Regions from separate parts of the Pseudomonas sp. AC172 genome, predicted to be linked through region 3. Evidence: predicted binding sites of a transcription regulator. Region 3 holds the regulator's gene; each other region holds the start of a gene.
What was found. Region 3 encodes sigma-54, which starts transcription at its own class of promoters, with help from an activator protein. Its sites were predicted from a motif close to ANTGGCATNNANNTTGCTNT; they were not measured.
Positions count from the first base shown of each region.

Region 1: a site for sigma-54 is predicted at 1,778-1,797, ahead of ACZ0A4_RS02775 (flagellar basal body rod protein FlgF). Genes of this name have one in related genera too.
Region 2: a site for sigma-54 is predicted at 3,637-3,656, ahead of flgB (flagellar basal body rod protein FlgB). Genes of this name have one in related genera too.

Region 1 covers NZ_OZ409868.1:585,573-591,007, reverse strand. Annotated here, with positions in the region: gene flgH (flagellar basal body L-ring protein FlgH) at 1-99, opposite strand, end outside; gene flgG (flagellar basal-body rod protein FlgG) at 152-937, opposite strand; gene ACZ0A4_RS02775 (flagellar basal body rod protein FlgF) at 983-1,723, opposite strand; gene ACZ0A4_RS02770 (sigma-54-dependent transcriptional regulator) at 2,035-3,594, opposite strand; gene phhA (phenylalanine 4-monooxygenase) at 3,986-4,777, shown strand; gene ACZ0A4_RS02760 (4a-hydroxytetrahydrobiopterin dehydratase) at 4,895-5,251, shown strand; gene ACZ0A4_RS02755 (amino acid aminotransferase) at 5,251-5,435, shown strand, end outside.
Region 2 covers NZ_OZ409868.1:3,621,667-3,627,101, forward strand. Annotated here, with positions in the region: gene ACZ0A4_RS16290 (beta strand repeat-containing protein) at 1-40, opposite strand, end outside; gene flgE (flagellar hook protein FlgE) at 639-1,970, opposite strand; gene flgD (flagellar hook assembly protein FlgD) at 2,001-2,726, opposite strand; gene flgC (flagellar basal body rod protein FlgC) at 2,742-3,185, opposite strand; gene flgB (flagellar basal body rod protein FlgB) at 3,189-3,596, opposite strand; gene cheR (protein-glutamate O-methyltransferase CheR) at 3,968-4,795, opposite strand; gene ACZ0A4_RS16320 (chemotaxis protein CheV) at 4,842-5,435, opposite strand, start outside.
Region 3 covers NZ_OZ409868.1:6,372,830-6,378,264, reverse strand. Annotated here, with positions in the region: gene ACZ0A4_RS28660 (KdsC family phosphatase) at 1-260, shown strand, start outside; gene lptC (LPS export ABC transporter periplasmic protein LptC) at 269-841, shown strand; gene lptA (lipopolysaccharide transport periplasmic protein LptA) at 828-1,373, shown strand; gene lptB (LPS export ABC transporter ATP-binding protein) at 1,373-2,098, shown strand; gene ACZ0A4_RS28640 (RNA polymerase factor sigma-54) at 2,286-3,779, shown strand; gene hpf (ribosome hibernation-promoting factor, HPF/YfiA family) at 3,853-4,161, shown strand; gene ptsN (PTS IIA-like nitrogen regulatory protein PtsN) at 4,173-4,637, shown strand; gene rapZ (RNase adapter RapZ) at 4,640-5,435, shown strand, end outside.

The sequences.
Region 1 (5,435 bases), 5.8 Mb from region 3:
CGGGGCGTAGTAAGGGTCATTGGGCTTGGGCGTCGGAGCGACGCAGCCCGCGAGCGAGACGACCCCACTCAATGCCAGAACAGATACAAAGCGATTCATGACCCTACCTCACGGTGTTGCAGGCGACCTCATGGCCGCCTCATAGACTTGATTACAGATTCTGCGTTACGAACGAGAGCATCTGGTCAGCGGTGGAGATCACCTTGGAGTTCATCTCGTAAGCGCGCTGAGTGGTGATCATGTTGACCATCTCTTCAACAGTGCTGACGTTGGAGGTTTCCAGGGTGTTCTGCAGGGTGGTACCGAAACCGGCCAGACCCGGGGTGCCGACTTGCGGCGCGCCGGAAGCGGCGGTTTCCAGGAACAGGTTGTTGCCCACGGCTTGCAGACCGGCCGGGTTGATGAAGTCAGCGGTTTGCAGGTTGCCGATCACCTGCGACGCGGCGTTGCCAGCGACAGTGATGGACACCGTGCCGTCACGGCCGACGGTGAAGGTCTGGGCATCGTTCGGAATGACGATGGCCGGTTCCAGAGCGAACCCGCTGGCGTTAACGATCTGGCCATTGGAATCGAGGTGGAAGGTACCGTCACGGGTGTACGACGTGGTGCCGTCCGGTTGCAGAATCTGGAAGAAACCGCGACCGTCGATGGCCATGTCCAGCGGCTGCTCGGTGGTTTGCAGGCTACCGGCGGTGAAATTTTTCTGGGTGCCGACGATGCGCACACCGGTACCCAGTTGCAGACCCGACGGCAGTTCGCTGTCTTGAGTCGACTGAGCACCTGGCTGACGCTTGATCTGATAGAGCAGGTCCTGGAACTCGGCGCGATCACGTTTGAAACCCGTGGTCGACACGTTCGCCAGGTTGTTGGAAATGGTGGTCAGGTTGGTGTCCTGGGCGGACAGACCGGTTTTGGCAACCCATAGAGCCGGAAGCATTCGATTCTCCTCGTGCGCCTGTTTTTCGGCGCGACGTTCTGATAATTAGCTGATCTGCAAGACCCGAGCCATGGCCTGGTCGTCGTCTTTGGCGGTGTTCATCATTTTGACGTGCAACTCGAACTGCTTGGCCAAGGCCAGCACCGAGGTCATCTCTTCAACGGCGTTGACGTTGCTCGACTCCAGGAAGCCCGACACCAGTTTGACGTTGGCATCGGCCGGCGCAGGCTGGCCGTCCTTGGTGTAGATCGAGCCGTCGAGGCCCTTGTTCATGTTCTTGATGTCCGGGTTGACCAGTTTGATCCGGTCGACTTCCGCCATGACGCGCGGGCCTTCGCCCATCGCACGAATACTGATGGTGCCGTCTTCACCGACTTCGATCTGCTGCTCGGGCGGCACGGCGATCGGGCCGCCATTGCCGATCACCGGCATGCCGTTGCCGGCACGCAAAACGCCGAGGGCGTCGACGTTGAGGCTGCCGGTACGCACGTAGCTTTCGCCGCCGTTCGGGTTCTGCACGGCAATGAAACCGTTGCCGGTCACGGCGACGTCGAGGTCACGACCGGTCTGCACCAGCGAACCCGGGGTGAAGTCGGTGGCGGGCCGTTCGCTCATGGCAAACGCACGCGCCGGAAAGCTGTCACCGAACACCGGCATCGAACGCGCCTGCTCCAGGTCGCGCTGAAAACCGTTGGTGGAGATGTTCGCCAGGTTGTTGGCATGAGCCTTCTGCGCCAGTGCGTTCTGGCTGGCGCCGGTCATTGCCACATAAAGGTACTTGTCCACACTCTTTCCTCTGCATGCCGGACGTTTGCCGCCCACCGCTGTACTGCTGAGCCATAAGCAATTTGCAGACCAACTTTTTTCTGGCGGCCGAAGACCCGGCAAACAAAGGACTTGGGGAGTAACGAGGAGAAATTTGAAATGTATCGAAGTCGAAAAACCGGCGGTGTTATGCCGGTATGTGGCAAAGGCTGACACTGAGGCTGCCTAGACTACCGCTTTCGCGAGCAGGCTCGCTCCCACAGGGGTATGCATTTCAAATGTGGGAGCGAGCCTGCTCGCGAAGAGGCCATCATTACCAACACATGTTTGGGCTATGACTCGGTTTTGCCGACTTCATATTCACGCAGCTTGTTGGCAATGGTGGTGTGTGAAACCCCCAGCCGCTTACCCAACTGCCGACTGCTCGGATGCTCGGAATACAACCGCTCCAGCACCGCTTTCTCAAAGCGTCCGACGATCTCGTCCAATCCGCCCTCCAGCGAGAAATCGCCAAGCGGCTGACGCACGCCGTAATCCGGCAGACGAATATGCTCCGCCTTCACCGTGCCGCCATCGCACAGCGAAACCGCCTGGAACAGCACGTTCTCCAGTTGTCGCACGTTGCCCGGCCAATGGTAATGACTGAGCCGCTCCATCGCCGCCGGTGCCAGTTTCGGCAGCGAGCAACCGATCTGCCGACTGGCCTGATCGAGAAAGTGCTCGACCAGCGGCGTCAATCCGTCGAGGCATTCGCGTAGCGGCGGGATGTGCAGGGAGAGCACGTTCAAGCGGTGATACAGATCCTGGCGAAACTCGCCGCGTGCGCACAGTTCGGACAAGTCCACCTGAGTGGCGCAGATCACCCGCACATCCAGATACACCTCTTCATCGCTGCCGACCCGGCGGAAGCAACCATCCTGCAAAAAACGCAGTAATTTCACTTGAAGACGCGGGCTCATTTCACCAACGCCGTCGAGAAACAATGTGCCGCCCGCCGTCAGCTCCAGCAGCCCGAGCTTGCCTTCTGCCCGCGCACCTTCGAAGGCGCCGGGGCCATAGCCGAACAACTCGGTCTCGGCCATCGACTCCGGCAAGCCTGCGCAGTTGAGCGCCATCAACGGCGACTGCCCGCGCGGGCTGGCGAGGTGACAGGCGCGTGCGAGCAATTCCTTGCCGGTGCCGGTTTCGCCTTCAATCAATAGCGGCGCATCCAGCGGGGCCATACGCCGCGCTTCACGCACGACGGCGGCCATGACTTTCGAACTCTGGAAGATGCTGTCAAAGCCACGCAGCTCCTGCTTGCGCACGTTGTAGATGCGCTCGCCCACTCTGTCGGCGCGATGCAAAGTCAACACCGCGCCGGCCATGGCCTCGCTGTCATCGTGCTCTGATTGCAGCGGCGCGATGTCAGCCAGAAAGACGTCGCCCTTGACCTTGACCCGCATGCCGTTGATTCGCGATTTGTTGGCGCGCACCAGCTCCGGCAAGTCGAAATCCTCGGCGTAACGCGACAGCGGAATGCCTGGCACTTCATCGACGCGCACCCCGAGCAACTGCGCCGCCGCGCGGTTGGCAGCGACGATCGAGCCGCCCATGTCGATCGACAGCACCGGAAACTCCAGCGCGCCAAGCAACGCGTTCAGCTCCATGTGCCGTCGCTCGCTGGGCATCAGCCCTACCCGCTTGACGCCGAACACCCCGGCAATCGCCTCGAATTTCGGCCGCAACGCCTGGAACTGAATGTTGATCAGGTTCGGGCAGTGCAGATAGATCGCGTTGCCGTGCTCGCCACCGACCTCACCGCGCGCGACGTTGATCCCGTAGGCGACCAGCAGGTTGAGGATGTCGCGCAGGATGCCGATGCGATTCTGGCAGTGGACTTTGATGCGCATATATAAGGCCCGACAAGATTGGGAGTTGAATACCGACCTTGTGGGAGCGAGCTTGCTCGCGAAGGCGTCAGCACATCCAGCATTGATGTGTCAGTCCTACCGCTTTCGCAAGCAAGCTCGCTCCCACAGGGTATTGCGGTGCGTCCGGAGCCATTTTTCTGCCGAGGCACGCAGATAGTTGTCAAGATTATGTGACAGCCATCGGCCTTTTCAAACCCGTGAATCACCGCAAACGCGAGATATCCCTCAAACCGTAACGATTATTTTACGATTTGAAGAGAAATTTCCTACGCACAAGCAATTCAACCCACTGCACATCACCCCGCTCTCAGGTAATTCTGAATCCATCGCTGGACATAACAAGAACGAATTCCCCTAGCAGGAGAGCAGTATGAAGCAGACGCAATACGTGGCCCGCGAGCCCGATGCGCAAGGTTTTATCGACTACCCCGCCGAAGAACACGCGGTGTGGAACACGCTGATCACTCGCCAGTTGAAAGTGATTGAAGGGCGTGCCTGCCAGGAGTACCTGGACGGTATCGAAAAACTCGGTCTGCCCCACGACCGCATTCCGCAACTCGGCGAGATCAACAAGGTGCTCGGCGAGACCACCGGTTGGCAGGTTGCCCGCGTTCCGGCACTGATCCCCTTCCAGACCTTTTTTGAACTGCTGGCCAGCAAGCAATTTCCGGTCGCGACGTTCATTCGTACCCGCGAAGAGCTGGACTACCTGCAAGAGCCGGATATTTTCCACGAGATTTTTGGTCACTGCCCGCTGCTGACCAACCCGTACTTCGCAGAGTTCACTCACACCTACGGCAAACTCGGTTTGCAGGCCACCAAGGAAGAACGCGTGTACCTCGCGCGCCTGTACTGGATGACCATCGAGTTCGGCCTGGTCGACACCCCGCAAGGCAAGCGCATCTACGGTGGCGGCATCCTGTCCTCGCCGAAAGAAACCGTTTATTCGCTGTCGGACGAACCTGAGCATCAGGCATTCGATCCGCTCGAAGCCATGCGCACGCCGTATCGCATCGACATCCTGCAACCGCTGTACTTTGTCCTGCCGAACCTTAAGCGTCTGTTCGATGTGGCCCACGAAGACATCATGGCCATGGTTCGCCAAGGCATGCAGCTGGGTCTGCACGCACCGAAGTTTCCGCCGAAACCAAAAGCCGCGTGAACCGCGACTTTTGCTGACAATTGAGCCTGTCAGTCGCCGCCACTTTGGTTTAGCGTGACGGCATTGACGGCCGACAAGCTTTAATAAAAAAAACACACTCGATTTCAGGAATACACCATGTCCACTTTGAACCAAGCCCACTGCGAAGCCTGCCGCGCCGATGCGCCACAAGTCAGCGACGAAGAACTGCCGATCCTGATCAAGCAGATCCCTGACTGGAACATCGAAGTGCGCGACAGCATCATGCAACTGGAGAAAGTTTTCCTGTTCAAGAACTTCAAGCACGCGCTGGCGTTCACCAACGCCGTCGGCGAGATCTCCGAGGCCGAAGGTCACCACCCGGGCCTGCTGACCGAGTGGGGCAAAGTCACCGTTACCTGGTGGAGCCACTCGATCAAAGGCCTGCACCGCAACGACTTCATCATGGCCGCGCGCACTGACGAAGTGGCCAAGACTGCAGAAGGACGCAAGTAATGCACTTCGACGCCATCGGCCGGGTACCCGGCGACCCGATCCTCGGCTTGATGGAGGCGTATGCGCAGGACAGCAATCCGCGCAAATTCGACTTGGGCGTTGGCGTCTACAAGGACGCTCAGGGCCTGACACCGATCCCGGAAGCGGTGAAAATCGCCGAAGCGCGGCTGGTCGAAAGCCAGGA
Region 2 (5,435 bases), 2.8 Mb from region 3:
CCAGCGAATCTGCACCATTGGACCCATAAATTACCGCCATTACATCTTCCTTGTGTGAGTGTGCTTGTGTTGGAAACCGCGTTGAATCGCCTGGTGCTGGGCTCACCCTCTCTGATGCACGTAAGGCTTGATTGCAAAAAGGCTTGAGCATTGTGAAAAATCCGACCGCTTTGGGCTGGGGCGGTAATGCTCGACACGATCAGAAAAATCACCCCGCACGACATCGACCGCGCAGATGTTGCTGCGTGAACCCGACAACACGAGAATTGATTTCAATCGGTTTGAATGAGGGGGCACTGACAGGGCAACCGGCACTGCCCGGGCAGTGCCGGCATATACGGCCCGGCCGGAGGCGTCGAGCGCTGGCACCGCAATCGGCGCACTGACGTAATCATGACTGTTCAAGTGATGCATCCCTGGTGACTACTGATGGCTTCCAAGCCACCGGACCTTAGGCCCGGCTTGCAAACAGGCGGAGTGAATGAAAGTTTGACGCGCACGCCACCGCTTCCCGAGAGTGCAAGTTCCACACCACAGCGACCGACAAACGGTAAAAACCTGAACATACGTCCCAAATAACACGCATAAAAAAACCGACGCATTGGCGCGTCGGTTTTCAGTGCAGCTCTCAGATCACATCAAGTCATCTGAATGATGGTCTGCATGATGGTGCTCTGAGTGGAGATGGTCTTGGCGTTCGCCTGATAGTTGCTCTGGCCTTTGATCAGGTCCACCAGCTCGTTGGTCAGGTTAACGTTCGACTCTTCCAGCGAGTTGGAAGCAATCGAACCCAAAGTACCGGTTTCCGGAGCGTCGTAGCCCGGGATACCCGAAGCGAACGTCTCTTTCCAGCTAGTGCCACCGATAGCCTGCAGGCCTTGTTCGTTGGTGAAGCTGGCCAGCGCAACCTGGCCGATGGCCTTGCTCTGGTTGTTGCTGAAGTTGGCAAACAAAGTACCGGTGCCGTCGATGGTCAGGTTGGTGATCTGGCCAGTGGCGTAACCGTCCTGAGTCGGGATCGAACGCGCGGTATCAGCGTTGTACTGAGTGGTCTTGGCCATGGAGATGGTCACGCCAGCCGGGTTGGCGGCTGCGCCGTTAGGTACAAAGTTACCGTTGACCACGTTGCCCGGCTTCCAATTGGCCAGCTTCAAGTCGCTGCTGATGATCGGATTGGCCGGATCCGCCGGGTTAGGTGTGCTGACCTGGGTCAGATTGCCCGAACTGTCAAACGTCAGTGTCGAAGCAGTTGGAGGCGTCGTGAGCGGATTGCTACCGGTTGCATCCGGATTACGCCCGTCCACCAGGGTGTAAACCTTCCAGGTGTTTTCGCCGGTCTTCACCATATACTGGTCCATAACATGCGAGTTGCCCTGCGTGTCATAGATCGGAGTGCTGAAGCTCTTCGTGTACGTCTCAAGCTTGCTCGGATCGAACTTGCCGGCCGCCACTGCGTCGTTGATCACCGGCGCAGTCGAGTTCAAGTTGATGCTCGAAGTCACCAGGGAAGTCGATTTCGGCGCCAGGTTCGAAGTGTCGATTTTCAGGTCGGTCAATACGCCGTTGATGATCTTGCCGTTGGCGTCCACACCGTAACCCTGCAGGCGCGAGGTGTAGTCGGTGTTGGTGATGTAACCGGCGTTGTCGACCTTGAACGTACCGGCACGGGTGTAGGACACCGAGCCGTTGTTGCTCATGGTGAAGAAGCCCGAACCGTTGATGCCCATGTCCAGCACGTTACCGGTGTTGTTGATGTCACCCTGGGTGAACTGCTGGGAAACGTTGGCCAGGCGCACGCCGTTACCGATCACTTTGCTGCCGCTACCCAGGCGAGTGGCCGAGTAGACGTCTTCGAATTCTGCACGGGACGACTTGAAACCGGCGGTCGCGACGTTGGCGATGTTGTTGCCGGTCACGTCCAGTTGCTTGTTGGCTGCATAGAGACCGCTAAGGCCGATATTGAAAGACATATTCCACTCCTTTGTGCCGGTTAGTCGGCTCTATATACCAATGGTTTGTACTTTGGACAGGGCAACAGTGCCCTTGCCGGACAGGTTGAGCATCAGCTCGCCGCCGGTCTGGCTGATCGTCACGCTGGTGACGGTGGCCGGCAGGTAGGTCGCCATATCGGTCGAGGTGCCATTGATCGATGCGTTGGCCTTGACGGTATAGGTACCGGTCTTGACCACATTGCCGTCCTTGTCCTTGCCGTCCCAGGTGAAGCTCGCGGCGCCTGCGGCGCGACTGCCCAGATCGATGGTGCGAACGACCGTGCCGCTGCTGTCGGTGATGCTGACGGTGCCGCCGGCAATCGACGACGGAACGGTGACCGAACCGGTCATGCCTTTGCTCGGATCGTCGAGCTGAACCGAGTTGGTCTGCACGATGACGTTGCGGCCAACCAGCGACGATGCCTGCAAGGCTTGCGACGAGTTGTAGTTGCCAGCAAGGCCACTCACGGTGGAGTTCAGCGTAGTGATGCCTTCCAGGCTACTGAACTGCGCCAACTGGGCAACGAATGCGCTGTTGTCCTGCGGATCGAGCGGGTTCTGGTTTTTCAGCTGGGTGACCAGCAATTGCAGGAACGCGTCCTTGCCCAGGGCCTGGCCGCCGGTGGCGCTGTTGGTCGCCGAAGCAATGCCACCTGTGGTCGAACCAGTCTTTTTCGACGAGTTCGCCAGGATGTCATTCATGCTCAAGCTGCTGGTGGTATCGGAAACACTCATGGCAGTCGCCCCTTATTACTGACCGAGGGTCAGTACCTTCTGCATCATGGTTTTGGCGGTGTTCATCATTTCGGCGTTGGTCTGGAAGGACCGGCTCGCGGAAATCATGTCAGCCATTTCTTCCACCACATTGACGTTCGGGTAGTAGACGTAGCCTTTAGCGTCGGCCGCCGGATGGTTCGGCTCGTAGCGCGCTTCAAGGTTGCTCTGGTCTTCGACCACTCCGAGCACCTGTACGCCTTGACCGGCTGCGTCCTGGCTCTGGAACAGCGAATTGCTGCCACTGTTCTGGCCGCCCTGGAACATGGTGGCGAATACCGGGTGACGGGCGCGATAGGTCTGGTCGATGCTCGACGAGACGGTTTCGGCGTTGGCGATGTTCGAAGCCACGGTGTTCAGGCGCGTGGTCTGTGCGCTCATGCCGCTGCCGGCAATGTTGAAAACGCTGGACAGGGACATGGATTACTCTCCGCGCAGGGCTGACACCAGCCCTTTGAATTTGCTGTTGAGCAGGGTGAAGCTGGCCTGGAAGCCGACAGCGTTTTCCGCGTAGTTCGACTGTTCCAGTTGGGCATCCACGGTGTTCTGGTCGATCGAAGGTTGCATCGGCGTGCGATACATCAGCGATTCGTCGCCGTTGCCCAGGCCTTCAGCTTCGATGTGACGGCTGTTGGTCATGTTCAGGGCGATGGTGCCGTTCGCATTTTTCTGGGTCTGTGCTTCAAGCACTTTGGAGAAGTCCAGATCCCGAGCCTTGTAGTTCGGGGTGTCGGCGTTGGCGATGTTGTTGGCCAGCACTTCGGCACGCTGGGCGCGGAAGCCCAATGCCTTTTCGTGAATGCCGAGCGCTTTATCGAAGCTGATGCTCATGTCGGGAACCTTCAGGTGACCGGTTTTTCGTAACTGAGCTATAGCAAGCCGCGTGCCAATGCGAAAAAACCCCGTAAACCGGGGCTTTGCGAGAGGCCGGCAAAGCGGCAATGCCAGAAAAGCGGCAACCGGTTTCCGCCGAATGCCGCTTTTCTGCCGCTTGCCGTTCCCTCTCTATCACCGCCGGACAACTGTGGGAGCGAGCTTGCTCGCGAAGGCGGAGTGTCAGCCAATGCAAATGCAGAATGTGACGGCCTCTTCGCGAGCAAGCTCGCTCCCACAGGGATTTTTGGTGTTAAGGAGAATTTCCGCAGGCACAAAAAAAACGGCAGGCCTTTGCGGGCCTGCCGTTTTTTGTATTGCCGATGCAATCATTTCGCCTGGTAAATGATCCCCGGGCTGCACTGCACCATCTGGTAATGGTCTGGCAAACCGTTCAGCGCTTCGGAAGCGCCAAGGAACAGATAACCGCCCGGCTTCAACGTGCTGTGAATGCGCAACAGGATGTCTTTCTTCACTTCGGCAGAGAAGTAGATCAACACGTTACGGCAGAACACGATGTCGAACTTGCCCAGCGCGGCATAGCTGTCGAGCAGATTGAACGAGCGGAACTCCACGCGGTTCTTGATCGGCGCCTTGATCACCCAACGCCCCGGCCCTTTTGGGTCGAAGTAACGCTGCAGACGTTCCGGCGACAAACCGCGACCGATCGCCAGGCTGTCGTATTCGCCCGTCTTGCAGTTGGTCAGCATAAGGCCGGACAAATCAGTGGCAACGATCTGCACACCCATCTTCAACTGGCCAAGGTTGGTGCGTTCGAACTCGTCGATCGACATCGACAGCGAGTACGGCTCCTGGCCCGACGAGCAGGCGGCCGACCAGATCCGCAGACGCTGGTTGGGGCTGGCCTTGATCGCTTCAGGCAGCACCTTGTTCTTCAAGACTTCAAACGGATAGGTATCCCGAAACCACAGGGTTTCGTTGGTCGTCATGGCATCGACCACCTGCTCGCGCAAACCGCTGCGCGGCTGGGTCTGGATGCGCTGAACCAGCTCACCCAGGGATTTGATGCCTTGCTGCTCCATCAGTTTGTTGAGACGGCTCGAGACCAGGTACTGCTTGTTTTCACCGAGCAAAATGCCACAGGCTTTTTCCAGGAAGACCCGGAACTGTTCGAAATCCAAATTACCCGTAGACAATGATGCCGCCTCTTAAATCGTGTTGACCGCCAGGGACAAAACGCCCCTAGCTGATATCTGCTGCTTTGATCCGGTCGACTACCCGGGATGCCAGGTCATCAGGGCGGAATTTGGCCAGAAAGTCATCAGCACCGACTTTCTTGACCATCGCCTGATTGAATACCCCGGACAACGAAGTATGCAGGATGATATGAAGCTTTTGCATGCGCGGGTCAGCGCGAATCTCGGCCGTCAAAGTGTATCCGTCCATCTCCGGCATCTCGATGTCGGAGATCATCATCAGAAACTCTTCTTCCGGCTTCTTGCCCTCGTCGACCAACTTGCGCAGGTAATCCAGCGCTTGCTTGCCGTCGTTCAGCGCGACCACTTCGACGCCGATCGTCTGCAGGCAACGCGTGACCTGCTTGCGCGCCACCGATGAGTCATCGACCGTCAAGACACGCAACGACAATGCCTTGGTCTGCGTCTCGACATCGACCACGCCCACCGAAATCGCTTCCGGTGTCGGCGCAACTTCCGCCAGCACTTTCTCGACGTCGATGATTTCGACTAACTGATTGTCCACCCGAGTCACAGCGGTCAGGTAATGATCGCGACCCGTGCCCTTGGGCGGTGGATGAATCTCTTCCCAGTTCATGTT
Region 3 (5,435 bases):
TGGTTGTTCTCGACGGTCTTCTTGAGCAACTGGGCCTAAGCTACGAAGAGGTTGCCTATCTCGGTGACGACCTGCCCGACCTGCCGGTGATCCGCCGTGTAGGCCTGGGAATGGCCGTGGCCAACGCTGCCGATTTCGTCCGCGAACACGCCCATGGCGTCACCCGCGCCCGTGGTGGCGAAGGCGCCGCCCGCGAATTCTGCGAATTGATCCTGCGCGCCCAGGGCCGCCTCGATGCGGCCCACGCCGCGTACCTGTGAGCCAAACCATGTTCAGCAAAAAATTTCGCAACTTCCTGCTGTTTGGCTGTATCGCGGCGATATTTGCCGCGGTGGGCTACTGGAACATCAGCCCTGAACGCTTTCTCGACAAACCGCCGGTTACGTCGATCGAGACACCTATCGACTGGTATGCAACCAACACGCATACCCTGCAATACCTGCCGGATGGCAAAGTGCAGTATGAAATGACCTCCGAAAAGGCCGAGCACGTGAAGGCAACCGACGTCACGCTCGTGACCAAACCCGACCTGAACATGTACCGCGGAACGGAATTTCCGTGGCACGTGACCAGTGAGCGCGGCGAAGTGAACTCAGGCGGCACCGAAGTCGAACTGATCGATTCGGTACGCGTTGCGCGCACCGATGAAAAGAAGCGTGACATCCTGATCACGTCCACGCGCATGACCGTGTTCCCGCAGCAGGAATATGCGCAGACCGAGCAACCCGTTAGAATCGACGGCGCTGGCGGTGTATCGACTGGCGTTGGAATGAAAGCGTACCTGAAGGAAAGCAGGATACACCTGCTATCGAACGTAAGAGGACAGTATGAGGCTCGTTAAAACCCTCCCTATTTTGCTCAGTCTGGGCGCAGCACTGGGAAGCGTGAGCGCCTGGGCTCTGCCGAACGATCAGCAGCAACCTATCCGCATTCAAGCCGACGACGCCCAACTGGACGACAAAAACGGCATCGCCACCTATAAAGGTGATGTGATCATCACCCAGGGTTCGATGATCGTTAAAGGCAACACGGTGACCATCACCCGCACTCCGGCCGGCGATATCGACGTCGTTACGTCGGTGGGCAACCTTGCCTACTTCGAACAACTGCAGACCGCTGGCGACACCAAGCCTGTACAGGGCTGGGGCGTGACGATCCAGTACCACGCCGCGCAAAACCGCGTTGTGCTGATCGACAAGGCCAAGGTTGTCGACAAGGACAACAACACGACTCAAGGCGAGAAAATCGTCTATGACACCGTGAAGAAACTCGCCAGCGCCGGTCGCGCTACCGGCAGCAAGGTCACCGAGGCGCGTCCGCGCATCGACATGGTGATCCAGCCGAAGAAGAAAACCGACGAGAAAACCCAGTAATGGCAACTCTGAAAGCTCAGCACCTGGCCAAGGCCTATAAAAGCCGCCAGGTCGTGCGTGATGTCAGCCTGTCGATCGACAGCGGCCAGATCGTCGGCCTGCTCGGCCCGAACGGTGCCGGCAAGACGACCTGCTTCTACATGATCGTCGGCCTGGTGCAGGCCGATCAGGGCCGCGTACTGATCGATGACCTGGACGTCAGCCACCAGCCAATGCACGGCCGTGCAAAAGCCGGCATCGGCTATCTGCCGCAAGAAGCGTCGATCTTCCGCAAACTGTCGGTGGCAGACAACATCATGGCCATCCTCGAGACCCGTCAGGAACTCGACAAGGCCGGACGCCGCAAAGAGCTGGAAAGCCTGCTGCAGGAATTCCACATCAGCCACATCCGCGACAACCTCGGTATGAGCCTGTCCGGTGGTGAACGTCGCCGCGTGGAAATCGCTCGCGCGCTGGCAACGGCACCGAAATTCATCCTGCTCGACGAACCGTTTGCCGGTGTCGACCCGATTTCGGTCGGCGACATCAAGCAGATCATCCACCACCTCAAGGCCAAAGGCATCGGTGTATTGATCACCGACCACAACGTCCGTGAGACGCTGGATATCTGCGAAACCGCTTACATCGTCAACGATGGCCAGTTGATTGCCGAGGGCGATGCAGAAACCATCCTGGCCAACGATCTGGTCAAGGAAGTGTATCTGGGCCACGAGTTCCGCCTGTAAGCGCAACAGTGCCCGGTGCGCCGCCCGGGCGCTGTATCGATTCAAGCAGGATTTAATACGCTTTAATTGTTACAGCGCTCTAGGCAAACACTTCAGTTTCAGGCATATAATTTGCTTAAGTTTGGCGCTCCGGCGCCCTGTAGTGGATGGCGCATAGCGCCGGCGAATAAGGTGTTAAGCCCCTGCCATGAAACCATCGCTAGTCTTGAGAATGGGCCAGCAGCTGACGATGACACCGCAGCTGCAACAGGCCATCCGCCTGCTCCAATTGTCGACCCTGGATCTGCAACAGGAAATCCAGGAGGCTCTGGAATCCAATCCGATGCTCGAACGCCAGGAAGAAGGCGAGGACTTCGACAATTCCGACCCCATGGCCGACAACGCCGAACAGAAGCCCAACACCGAGATCCAGGAGCCCTCGTATCAGGAAACCGCACCGACGGTGGACAACCTCGAGGACGGCGAATGGAACGAGCGCATCCCCAACGAGCTTCCGGTCGACACGGCCTGGGAAGACGTCTACCAGACCAGCGCCAGCAGCCTGCCCAGCAGCGACGATGACGAGTGGGACTTCACCACACGCACGTCCGCCGGCGAGAGCCTGCAAAGCCACCTGCTGTGGCAACTGAACCTTGCACCGATGTCCGACACCGATCGCCTGATTGCCGTCACTTTGATCGATTGCATCAACAATCAGGGCTACCTGGACGAAACCCTCGAAGAGATCCTTGAGGCGTTCGATCCGGAGCTGGACATTGAGCTGGACGAAATCGAAGCCGTCCTGCACCGCATCCAGCAGTTTGAACCGGCCGGCATCGGCGCGCGCAATCTCGGCGAGTGCCTGCTGCTGCAATTGCGCCAGTTGCCTGCCAAGACTCCATGGCTGGCAGAAGCGAAACGCTTGGTCAGCGATTACATCGATCTGCTCGGCAGCCGCGACTACAGCCAGTTGATGCGGCGCATGAAGCTCAAGGAAGACGAACTGCGCCAGGTCATCGAGCTGGTGCAAAGCCTCAATCCCCGTCCGGGCTCACAGATCGAGTCCACTGAAGCCGAATACGTCGTCCCTGACGTGATCGTGCGCAAGGACAACGAACGCTGGCTTGTCGAGTTGAACCAGGAGTCGGTACCACGCCTGCGCGTCAACGCCCAGTACGCTGGTTTCGTTCGCCGCGCCGACACCAGCGCCGACAACACTTTCATGCGCAATCAGTTGCAGGAGGCTCGCTGGTTCATCAAGAGCCTGCAGAGCCGCAACGAAACCCTGATGAAAGTTGCCACCCAGATCGTCGAGCATCAGCGCGGTTTTCTGGAGTACGGCGACGAAGCGATGAAGCCGTTGGTCCTGCATGACATCGCCGAAGCGGTCGGCATGCACGAATCGACGATTTCACGGGTGACCACGCAGAAATTCATGCATACCCCGCGCGGTATTTATGAGCTGAAATACTTTTTCTCCAGCCACGTCAGCACTTCCGAAGGCGGCGAATGCTCGTCCACGGCGATCCGCGCGATCATCAAAAAACTGGTTGCCGCGGAAAATCAGAAAAAGCCGTTGAGTGACAGCAAGATCGCTGGTTTACTGGAGGCACAAGGCATTCAGGTGGCTCGCCGCACCGTCGCCAAGTACCGCGAATCCCTCGGGATCGCGCCTTCGAGCGAACGCAAGCGGTTGATGTAAGCCACGTTACAGCGTTCCAGTGGCAGGCTATCCAGCCTGCCGCTTTATGCACTGGCAACGAAGGAGAAGCTGTATGCAAGTCAACATCAGTGGACACCAACTGGAAGTGACCCAACCTCTGCGTTCCTATATCGAGGAAAAGCTCCAACGACTGGAGCGACATTTCGACAAGATCACCAACGTGCAAGTCACGATGTGCGTCGAAAAGCTGAAGCAGAAAATCGAAGCCACCTTGCATATTCCCGGCAGCGAAGTGGTCGCCAACGCAGAAGATACTGATATGTATGCTGCGATCGACTCACTGACCGACAAGCTGGATCGCCAACTCAAAAAGCATAAGGAAAAGACCCAGAGCCTCCTCCAGGGCGCGACCGGTCGATAACCCCCCATTCCATGATCCGACTTGAAAATATCCTGACCCCCGGCCGTTCCCTTGTGAACGTGCCGGGCGGCAGTAAGAAGAAAGCCCTCGAACAAATTGCCAACCTGATCGCCCGCGAAGTGCCGGATCTGGAGATGCAAGATGTCTTCGAGGCGTTGATTGCCCGTGAAAAACTCGGTTCCACCGGTTTTGGCAACGGCATCGCCATTCCTCACTGCCGTCTCAAGGGGTGCCAGTCGCCTATCAGCGCCTTGATGCACCTTGATACGCCAATCGATTTCGACGCCATCGATGGCGCTCCGGTTGACCTGCTGTTCGTATTGCTGGTCCCGGAAGCCGCCACCGATGCACACCTGGAGTTACTGCGCCAGATCGCCAGCATGCTCGACCGCAAGGATGTGCGCGATAAACTGCGTAACGCCAAGAGCAACGAAGCCTTGTATCAGGTTGTCCTGGACGAGCAGAACGGGCACTAATCATGCGCTTGATCATCGTCAGCGGCCGTTCCGGCTCGGGTAAAAGTACGGCTCTGGATGTCCTTGAAGACAACGGCTATTACTGCATCGACAACCTGCCCGCAGGCTTGCTGCCGGAACTGGCCGAACGCGCGCTGATTCACACTGAGCTGGCGCAACCGCTGGTGGCCGTATCGATCGATGCGCGCAACCTGCCGAGTCATCTGACGCGCTTTCCCGAGTTGCTTGAAGATGTCCGGGCCAAGCACATCCAGTGCGATGTCCTGTATCTGGACGCCGACGAAGAAACCTTGCTCAAGCGTTTCTCCGAAACCCGCCGCCGCCACCCGCTGAGCAACGCCAATCGCTCGCTGGCCGAAGCGATCCAGGATGAAACCGCCCTGCTCGGCCCGATTGCCGACCTCGCCGACCTGAAAATCAACACCACCAACCTCAACCTGTACCAGTTGCGCGACAGCATCAAGCTGCGCCTGCTGAATCAGCCCGAGCCGGGCACAGCGTTTCTGGTCGAGTCATTCGGCTTCAAACGCGGCATGCCGGTAGACGCGGATCTGGTATTCGATGTGCGCTGCCTGCCCAATCCCTACTGGAAGCCGGAACTGCGTGCGCAATCAGGTCTTGATGCGCCGGTGGCCGAGTACCTCGCGGCGCAGCCGGAGGTCGAAGAAATGTTCCAGGACATTTTCACCTACCTGCACAAGTGGCTGCCGCGCTTCGCTGCGAGCAACCGGGCCTACGTCACCATTGCCATTGGCTGCACCGGCGGGCATCACCGCTCCGTCTACCTGACTGAACGAC